2 regions of the Stenotrophomonas sp. As-7 genome follow, and region 2 is predicted to be linked to the other one. Evidence: riboswitches for the same ligand, from Rfam matches in the RefSeq annotation. Region 2 holds a riboswitch; the other holds the start of a gene.
The links. Region 2 has a riboswitch for glycine ahead of QP457_RS19270 (trimeric intracellular cation channel family protein). Riboswitches for the same ligand answer to the same signal wherever they lie in the genome.
Positions count from the first base shown of each region.

Region 1: another riboswitch for glycine. It lies ahead of gcvP (aminomethyl-transferring glycine dehydrogenase); the one in region 2 lies ahead of QP457_RS19270 (trimeric intracellular cation channel family protein).

Region 1 covers NZ_CP127405.1:3,527,216-3,530,617, forward strand. Annotated here, with positions in the region: gene QP457_RS16245 (multidrug effflux MFS transporter) at 1-1,021, opposite strand, end outside; glycine riboswitch at 1,321-1,423, shown strand; gene gcvP (aminomethyl-transferring glycine dehydrogenase) at 1,485-3,402, shown strand, end outside.
Region 2 covers NZ_CP127405.1:4,217,716-4,221,117, forward strand. Annotated here, with positions in the region: gene QP457_RS19255 (NAD(P)/FAD-dependent oxidoreductase) at 1-556, shown strand, start outside; gene QP457_RS19260 (nuclear transport factor 2 family protein) at 658-1,083, opposite strand; gene QP457_RS19265 (GIY-YIG nuclease family protein) at 1,156-1,413, opposite strand; glycine riboswitch at 1,454-1,543, shown strand; glycine riboswitch at 1,557-1,660, shown strand; gene QP457_RS19270 (trimeric intracellular cation channel family protein) at 1,744-2,361, shown strand; gene QP457_RS19275 (MdtA/MuxA family multidrug efflux RND transporter periplasmic adaptor subunit) at 2,600-3,402, shown strand, end outside.

The sequences.
Region 1 (3,402 bases), 690 kb from region 2:
GCGGATACATGTCCAGCACTGCCAGCGCCAGGATCGGGAAGATCAGCGCCATGCCCATGCCGCCGAGGAAGATCGGCATCACCGCCCACGGCAGCGCGAACTGCGGCGCCAGGCTGACGTAGCCGATGTTCAACACGGCAGAGACCGCGCACAAGGTAAAGCCCAGGGCCACCTGCCGCGTCGGTGTGCTGTGCCCGGCCATGCGCCCGGACAGGAACGAACCGGTGGTCATGCCGCCGATGGTGGGAATGAACAGCCAGGCAAAGCCGCCTTCACCCAGATGCAGGTGCTGCATCACGATGGCCGGCGCCGAGGAGATGTACAGGAAGATGCCGCCGAAGCCGATGCTGCCGGCCAGCGCCAGGCGCAGGAAACGCGGGTTGAAACCGATGCGCACGTAGTCGCGCATCAACGTGCGTGGCGACAGTGCGACCCGTGCCTGCGCCGGATGGGTTTCCGGCAGGAAGCGCGCGGTGGCCGCCAGCAGCACCAGCGCGAATACCACCAGGAACCAGAAGATCAGCGGCCAGCCGGCACCGCTGAGCAGGATCCAGCCGCCGATGATCGGCGCGATGGCCGGGGCGATACCGAACAGCATCGACACTTGGCTCATCAGCCGCTGCGCGTCGTGGCCGTGGTACAGATCGCGGATCACCGCGCGGCCGACGATCATGCCGACACCGGCAGACAGGCCCTGCAGTGCGCGGAACGCCAGCAGCGTGGTCAGGTCGGTGGACAACGCACAGCCAACCGAGGCACCGACGAAGATCACCAGGCCGCCGAGGATCACCCGCTTGCGCCCCCAGGCATCGGACAGCGGGCCGTGGGCCAGGCTCATCAGGCCGTAGAACAGCAGGTAGACGCTGATGGTCTGCTGCACCGCCACCTCGTCCACCGCCAGGCGCTGGGCCAGCTGCGGAAACGCAGGAAAGATGGTGTCGATCGAGAACGGACCGAACATGGCCAGGCCAGCGAGCAACAGGGCCATGCGGCGGGTGGAAGGAGCAACAGCGGCGGTCATCGGGCAAGCGTCCGGCAGGGCCATGCGTGACACGCACGGCGGGCGCCGATCCCCTGCAGCAGGGACGGCGCCAGATGAATACGAGAATCCGACCATCATAGGTGGGGAATGCGTGCGACGCCATGCACGGGTGCACAGAACGCACGCCCGGGCCATCGGCCATTCAGGCCTGTGAGGCCGCTGCGGGCCACCGTCGGGCACCGGCAAGAGGCTATAATCGGCGGGCAACACGGTGGGAGAAGCAGGTCACCGCTGCCGAAGGCGCAACGCCCGTAATCGCTCAGGCCCGATACCACCCGTAACAGAACTCTGGAGAGACCGGTTCGATCCGGCGCCGAAGGGGCACGAAGCTGCGGTTTTCCGCGCTTTTAAACTCTCAGGCAAAAGGACAGAGGGGCGCCCGCAGACCGCCGACCGGCGGCTTGTGCCCGTGCGTGTGCCCTTTCCTGACGGATCCTTCGCCATGTCCCAGAACACCCCTTCCCTGCGTGAGCTCGAGCACCATTCGGCGTTCGTCGAGCGCCACATCGGCCCCAACGATGCCGAGATCGCGCAGATGCTCGGCGTCATCGGCCACGCATCGCTGGATGCGATGACCGATGCCATCGTCCCGGCCAAGATCAAGTCGCCGGCACCGCTGGCGCTGCCGGAGTCGATCACCGAAGTGCAGGCGCTGGCGAAGATCCGCGCGATCGCCGACAAGAACACCGTGCTGCGCAGTTTCATCGGCCAGGGCTACTACGGCACCCACACGCCGAACGTGATCCTGCGCAACATCCTGGAAAACCCGGCCTGGTACACCGCCTACACCCCGTACCAGGCGGAAATCTCGCAGGGCCGCATGGAAGCGCTGATCAACTTCCAGACCCTGTGCGCCGACCTGACCGGCATGGAAATCGCCAACGCCTCGCTGCTGGACGAAGCCACTGCCGCTGCTGAAGCGATGACCCTGGCCAAGCGCTCGGCCAAGTCGAAGTCGGACACCTTCTTCGTGCACGATGCCGTGCACCCGCAGACACTGGAACTGCTGCGTACCCGCGCCGAGCCCATGGGCATCGTGCTGCGCGTGGGCACCCCGGCCGAAGCGCTGGAAGCGGAAGCCTTCGGCCTGCTGCTGCAGTACCCGGATACCTTCGGCCAGGTCGGCGACTACAAGGCGCTGGTCGATGCCGTGCACGCGCGCGGCGGCCTGGTGGCCGTGGCCACCGACCTGCTGGCCCTGACCCTGCTGGCCGCCCCGGGCGAATGGGGTGCGGACATCGTGGTCGGCAACAGCCAGCGTTTCGGCGTGCCGTTCGGTTTCGGTGGCCCGCATGCGGCGTTCATGGCCTGCCGTGACGCCTACAAGCGTTCGATGCCGGGCCGTCTGATCGGTGTCTCGATCGACGCGCAGGGCAATCCGGCCTACCGCCTGACCCTGCAGACCCGCGAACAGCATATCCGCCGCGAGAAGGCCACCTCCAACATCTGTACCGCACAGGTGCTGCTGGCAGTGATGGCCTCGATGTACGCCGTCTACCACGGTCCGGAAGGCCTGACCCGCATCGCCCGCCGCACCCATCGCCTGGCCGCGATCCTGGCCAGCGCGCTGCGCACCGCCGGTGTGCAGGTCGGCGCCGACTTCTTCGACACGCTGCACGTGACCGGTGTCGACGCCGACGCGATCCATGCCAAGGCCCGTGCGGCCGGCTACAACCTGCGTGCGATCGACAGCAGCTCGGTGGGCATCAGCCTGGACGAGACCACCACCCGCGCCGACATCGTCGCCGTGGGCGCGCTGTTCGGTGCCAACGTTGATGTGGACGCGCTGGATGCCAGCACCGCCGACGCGCTGCCGGCCGGCCTGCTGCGCCAGTCCGCGTTCCTGACCCACCCGGTGTTCAATACCCACCACAGCGAGCACGAACTGCTGCGCTACCTGCGTTCGCTGGCCGACAAGGACCTGGCGATGGACCGCACGATGATCCCGCTGGGCTCGTGCACCATGAAGCTCAACGCCACCGCCGAAATGATTCCGGTGACCTGGCCGGAGTTCTCGCAGATCCACCCGCTGGTGCCGGCCGAGCAGGCGCTGGGCTACAAGGAACTGATCGATTCGCTGGAAGCGATGCTGGTCGAGTGCACCGGCTACGATGCCGTCAGCCTGCAGCCGAACTCCGGCGCGCAGGGCGAGTACGCCGGCCTGCTGGCGATCCGTGCCTACCACCGCTCGCGCGGCGAAGATCACCGTGACATCTGCCTGATCCCGGATTCGGCGCACGGCACCAACCCGGCCTCGGCACAGATGTGCGGCATGAAGGTCGTGGTCACCAAGACCGACGCCAACGGCAACGTCGACGTCGAGGACATCCGCCTCAACGCCGAGAAGTACAGCGACCGTC
Region 2 (3,402 bases):
TGGACAGGGCTTCAAACTGGGCGACCAGTTCGTGCCCGCGCGCACCGTGGTCTGGGCCGCCGGCGTCGCGGCCTCGCCACTGGCGCGCACGCTGGACGTGCCGCTGGACCGCGCCGGACGCGTGCCGGTGCAGCCGGACCTGACCCTGCCCGGCCATCCCGAACTGTTCGTGGCCGGCGACCTGGCCGCACTGAGCCAGGCCAACGGCAAGCCGGTACCGGGCGTGGCTCCGGCCGCCAAGCAGATGGGCAAGTACGTGGCAGAAACGCTTCGCGCACGCCTGCACGACAAGCCCGCGCCGGGGCCGTTCAAGTACGCCGACTTCGGCAATCTGGCCACCATCGGCCGCATGGCTGCGATCGTGCACCTGGGCAAGCTGCAGCTGTCCGGTGTGCTGGCCTGGTGGTTCTGGCTGGCCGCGCACGTGTTCTTCCTGATCGGTTTCCGCAACCGCGTCGTGGTGCTGTTGAACTGGGCGGTGGCGTACTGGAGCTACCAGCGTAGTGCGCGGATCATTTTTGGCGATGACCGCGAAGACCGGCGGCCGAAGCGGTAGGTAGCGCGGGAGAGCGCCCTCGACCGTCACAGTAGATCCACGCCATGCGTGGATGAGTTTCTGTGCAGGTTGCATGTAGCGCAGCCACGCATGGGGGGGCTCTACTTCGGCTTCGGGTACCACAACGCGTTGACGATGACCCAGCGCTGGTCGAAGCGGCCCATGTGGAAGTAGTCGACGAACCACGGCGTTTCCAGCCGCACCGAGGCCGCGTTGCCGGTCACGTCCAGCACCGTGCAGCGGCGATCCCATTGATCCTTCGGGGTCTTCAGCGCGCCTTGTTTCGTCAACGCGACCAGCTCTTCCTTCGACATCCGGCGCAGGCCGAGGCGTTCGTCGGGCGTATCACCGAGCACCGCGCGCTTGGCCAGGTCCGGATGCAGGGAACGGGCGACTCGCTGCGGGTCGGCTTCAAGCTGTCCGTCGACGTAGTCGTGGCAGGTCGCTTCGATGGCGGCGATCGTGGCGGCGTCGGCAGCGGGGCTTGCTGCTGCGGAAAGCGCGAACAACAGGGCAATGGTGGACATCCGGGTCTCCAGCGCTGAGGGCTGGGCGATCATGGCATGGTCGGGAGCGCCCCATCCACGCATGGCGTGGATCTACTGCAACAGCCAGGCCAGCTTGCGCTCGCGCGGCTGCTGCTTGAGCTCCCATTCGGCGCGTGAGGCCGTTGCCCTGTCCGGGTATTCGCGTACCGCCAGCACCCGCAGCGGCGGACGCGACCGGGTATAGCGCGCCCCCTTGCCGGCCTGGTGGGCGGCGAAACGGGCCTGCACGTCGGTGCTGATGCCGGCGTAATAGCTGCCGTCGCGGCATTCGAGCAGGTACAGGAACCACGGGCGGGAAGGCGAAACCATGGTCGGATTATGCCGTGCTGCACTGCAGCGGATATACTGGCGCCCGAATGCAGGAGAGAGGCGCCGCGCTGGCGCCCGCCGAAGGCGCAGGCTCCCATGATCGCTCAGGCCGGTGGGCTGGAATCCCACCAACCATGCATTCGACTCGCCGAGCTGGAGAGAGGTCACCGGGCATGCCCGGGACGATCCGCCGAAGGGGCACGCGGCTCACGCCGCTGAACTCTCAGGCAAAAGGACAGCGGGAGCGGCACCGGTCATCGTCATCCCGTCGTTGCGCAGGCAACGGCGGTGGTCGCGCATGGCCGGCCCCACCGCGTCCGGAGCTTGTCCATGCTGCTGTCCATCATCTACCTGATCGCCATTTCCGCCGAAGCCATGACCGGTGCCCTGTCTGCAGGCCGCCGCCGCATGGACCTGTTCGGCGTGGTCATGATCGCCTGCGTCACCGCCCTCGGTGGCGGCTCGCTGCGCGACATCCTGCTCGGCCACTATCCACTGGGCTGGGTGAAACACCCCGAATACCTGGGTTTCACCGTGTGCGCGGCGCTGATCGCCACCTGGGTGGCGCGCTGGATGCATCACTTCCGCCGCACCTTCCTGGTGCTGGACGGGCTGGGCCTGATCGCCTTCACCCTGATCGGCTGCTCGATCGCGCGCGAGGCGGGCCATGCGCTGCCAATCGTGCTGATCGCCGGCATGCTCACCGGCGCCTTCGGCGGCGTGCTGCGCGACATCCTCTGCAACGAGGTACCGCTGATTTTCCAGAAAGAGCTGTACGCGATCATCTCGCTGCTGACCGGTGCGGTGTATCTGCTGTTGCTGCACTGGGGCGTGGCCGATGCCACGGCGATCCTGTGCTGCCTGGGCGGAGGGTTCGCCGTGCGCCTGCTGGCGATCCACTACCGCTGGGAAATGCCGAAGTTCGTGTACCACGACGAAGTGCATTGATCGTTTGACGGTGATGCCGGCCGTCAGTCGGCATTTCCGGCTGCGTTGCATGACCAAGGTCACGCGGCGACGGCCCGCGTAAACCGCTACCATTGGCGCCCCGTCGCACGCGCGACGGCATCCAGCCACGCCGCGTCCGCGGCCCCGCCAGACAATCCCCCTCCCCCGCTGCCCGTGGCCCTTCGTGGTGCCGACGGGCCCGCATGACCCTGCGTGCGCGCAGGGCGCAGGATGCCCCATGTCTGTCGCCGAAAACTCCCGCTTCCGCCGTGCCCGTCCGCTGCTGGTCGTTGCCGGTCTTGCCCTTGTCGCTGGCCTGGCGTGGTGGCTGTGGCCGCATGCCGAGGCGGACGGTGGCAAAGAAGCCGGTGGCGGCAAGGCAGTGCCGGTACGCATCGCCCGCGCCAGTGCCGAACCACTGGTGCTGCGGATGAAGGCGGTTGGTACGGTCACCCCGCTGCACAGCGTGGTGGTGCGCAGCCGCGTGGATGGCGAGCTGATGCGCCTGCATTTCCAGGAGGGTCAGCAGGTCAAGGCCGGTGACCTGCTGGCGCAGATCGATCCGCGCCCCTACCAGGTGAAGCTTGCGCACGCACAGGGTACGCAGCAGCAGAACCTGGCCGAGCTGGAGAATGCCGAGCGCCAGCTGCAGCGTTACCGCGAACTGCAGCGCCAGAACTACGTGTCCGCGCAGGAACTGAGCGACCAGCAGAGCAAGGTACGGCAGCTGCAGGGGCGTCGCCTCAGCGACCAGGCATCGGTGGATGAAGCACGACTGCAACTGCAGTACACGCGCATCGTCGCCCCTGTCAGCGGGCGTGTCGGCCTGCGGCGTTTGGACGTAGGCAACCTGGTGCATGCCAGCGATGCCGAAGGCCTGGTCACGCTGGCGCAGACCGCGCCGATCAGTGTGTTGTTCACCGTGCCCGAGCCGGAGCTTCCCGCGCTGCTCGATGCCGTACAGGCGCAGCCGGCGCTGGCGGTGGAAAGCTGGGACCGCGAAGAACGCCGGCAGCTTGCCAGCGGCACCCTGTCCAGCGT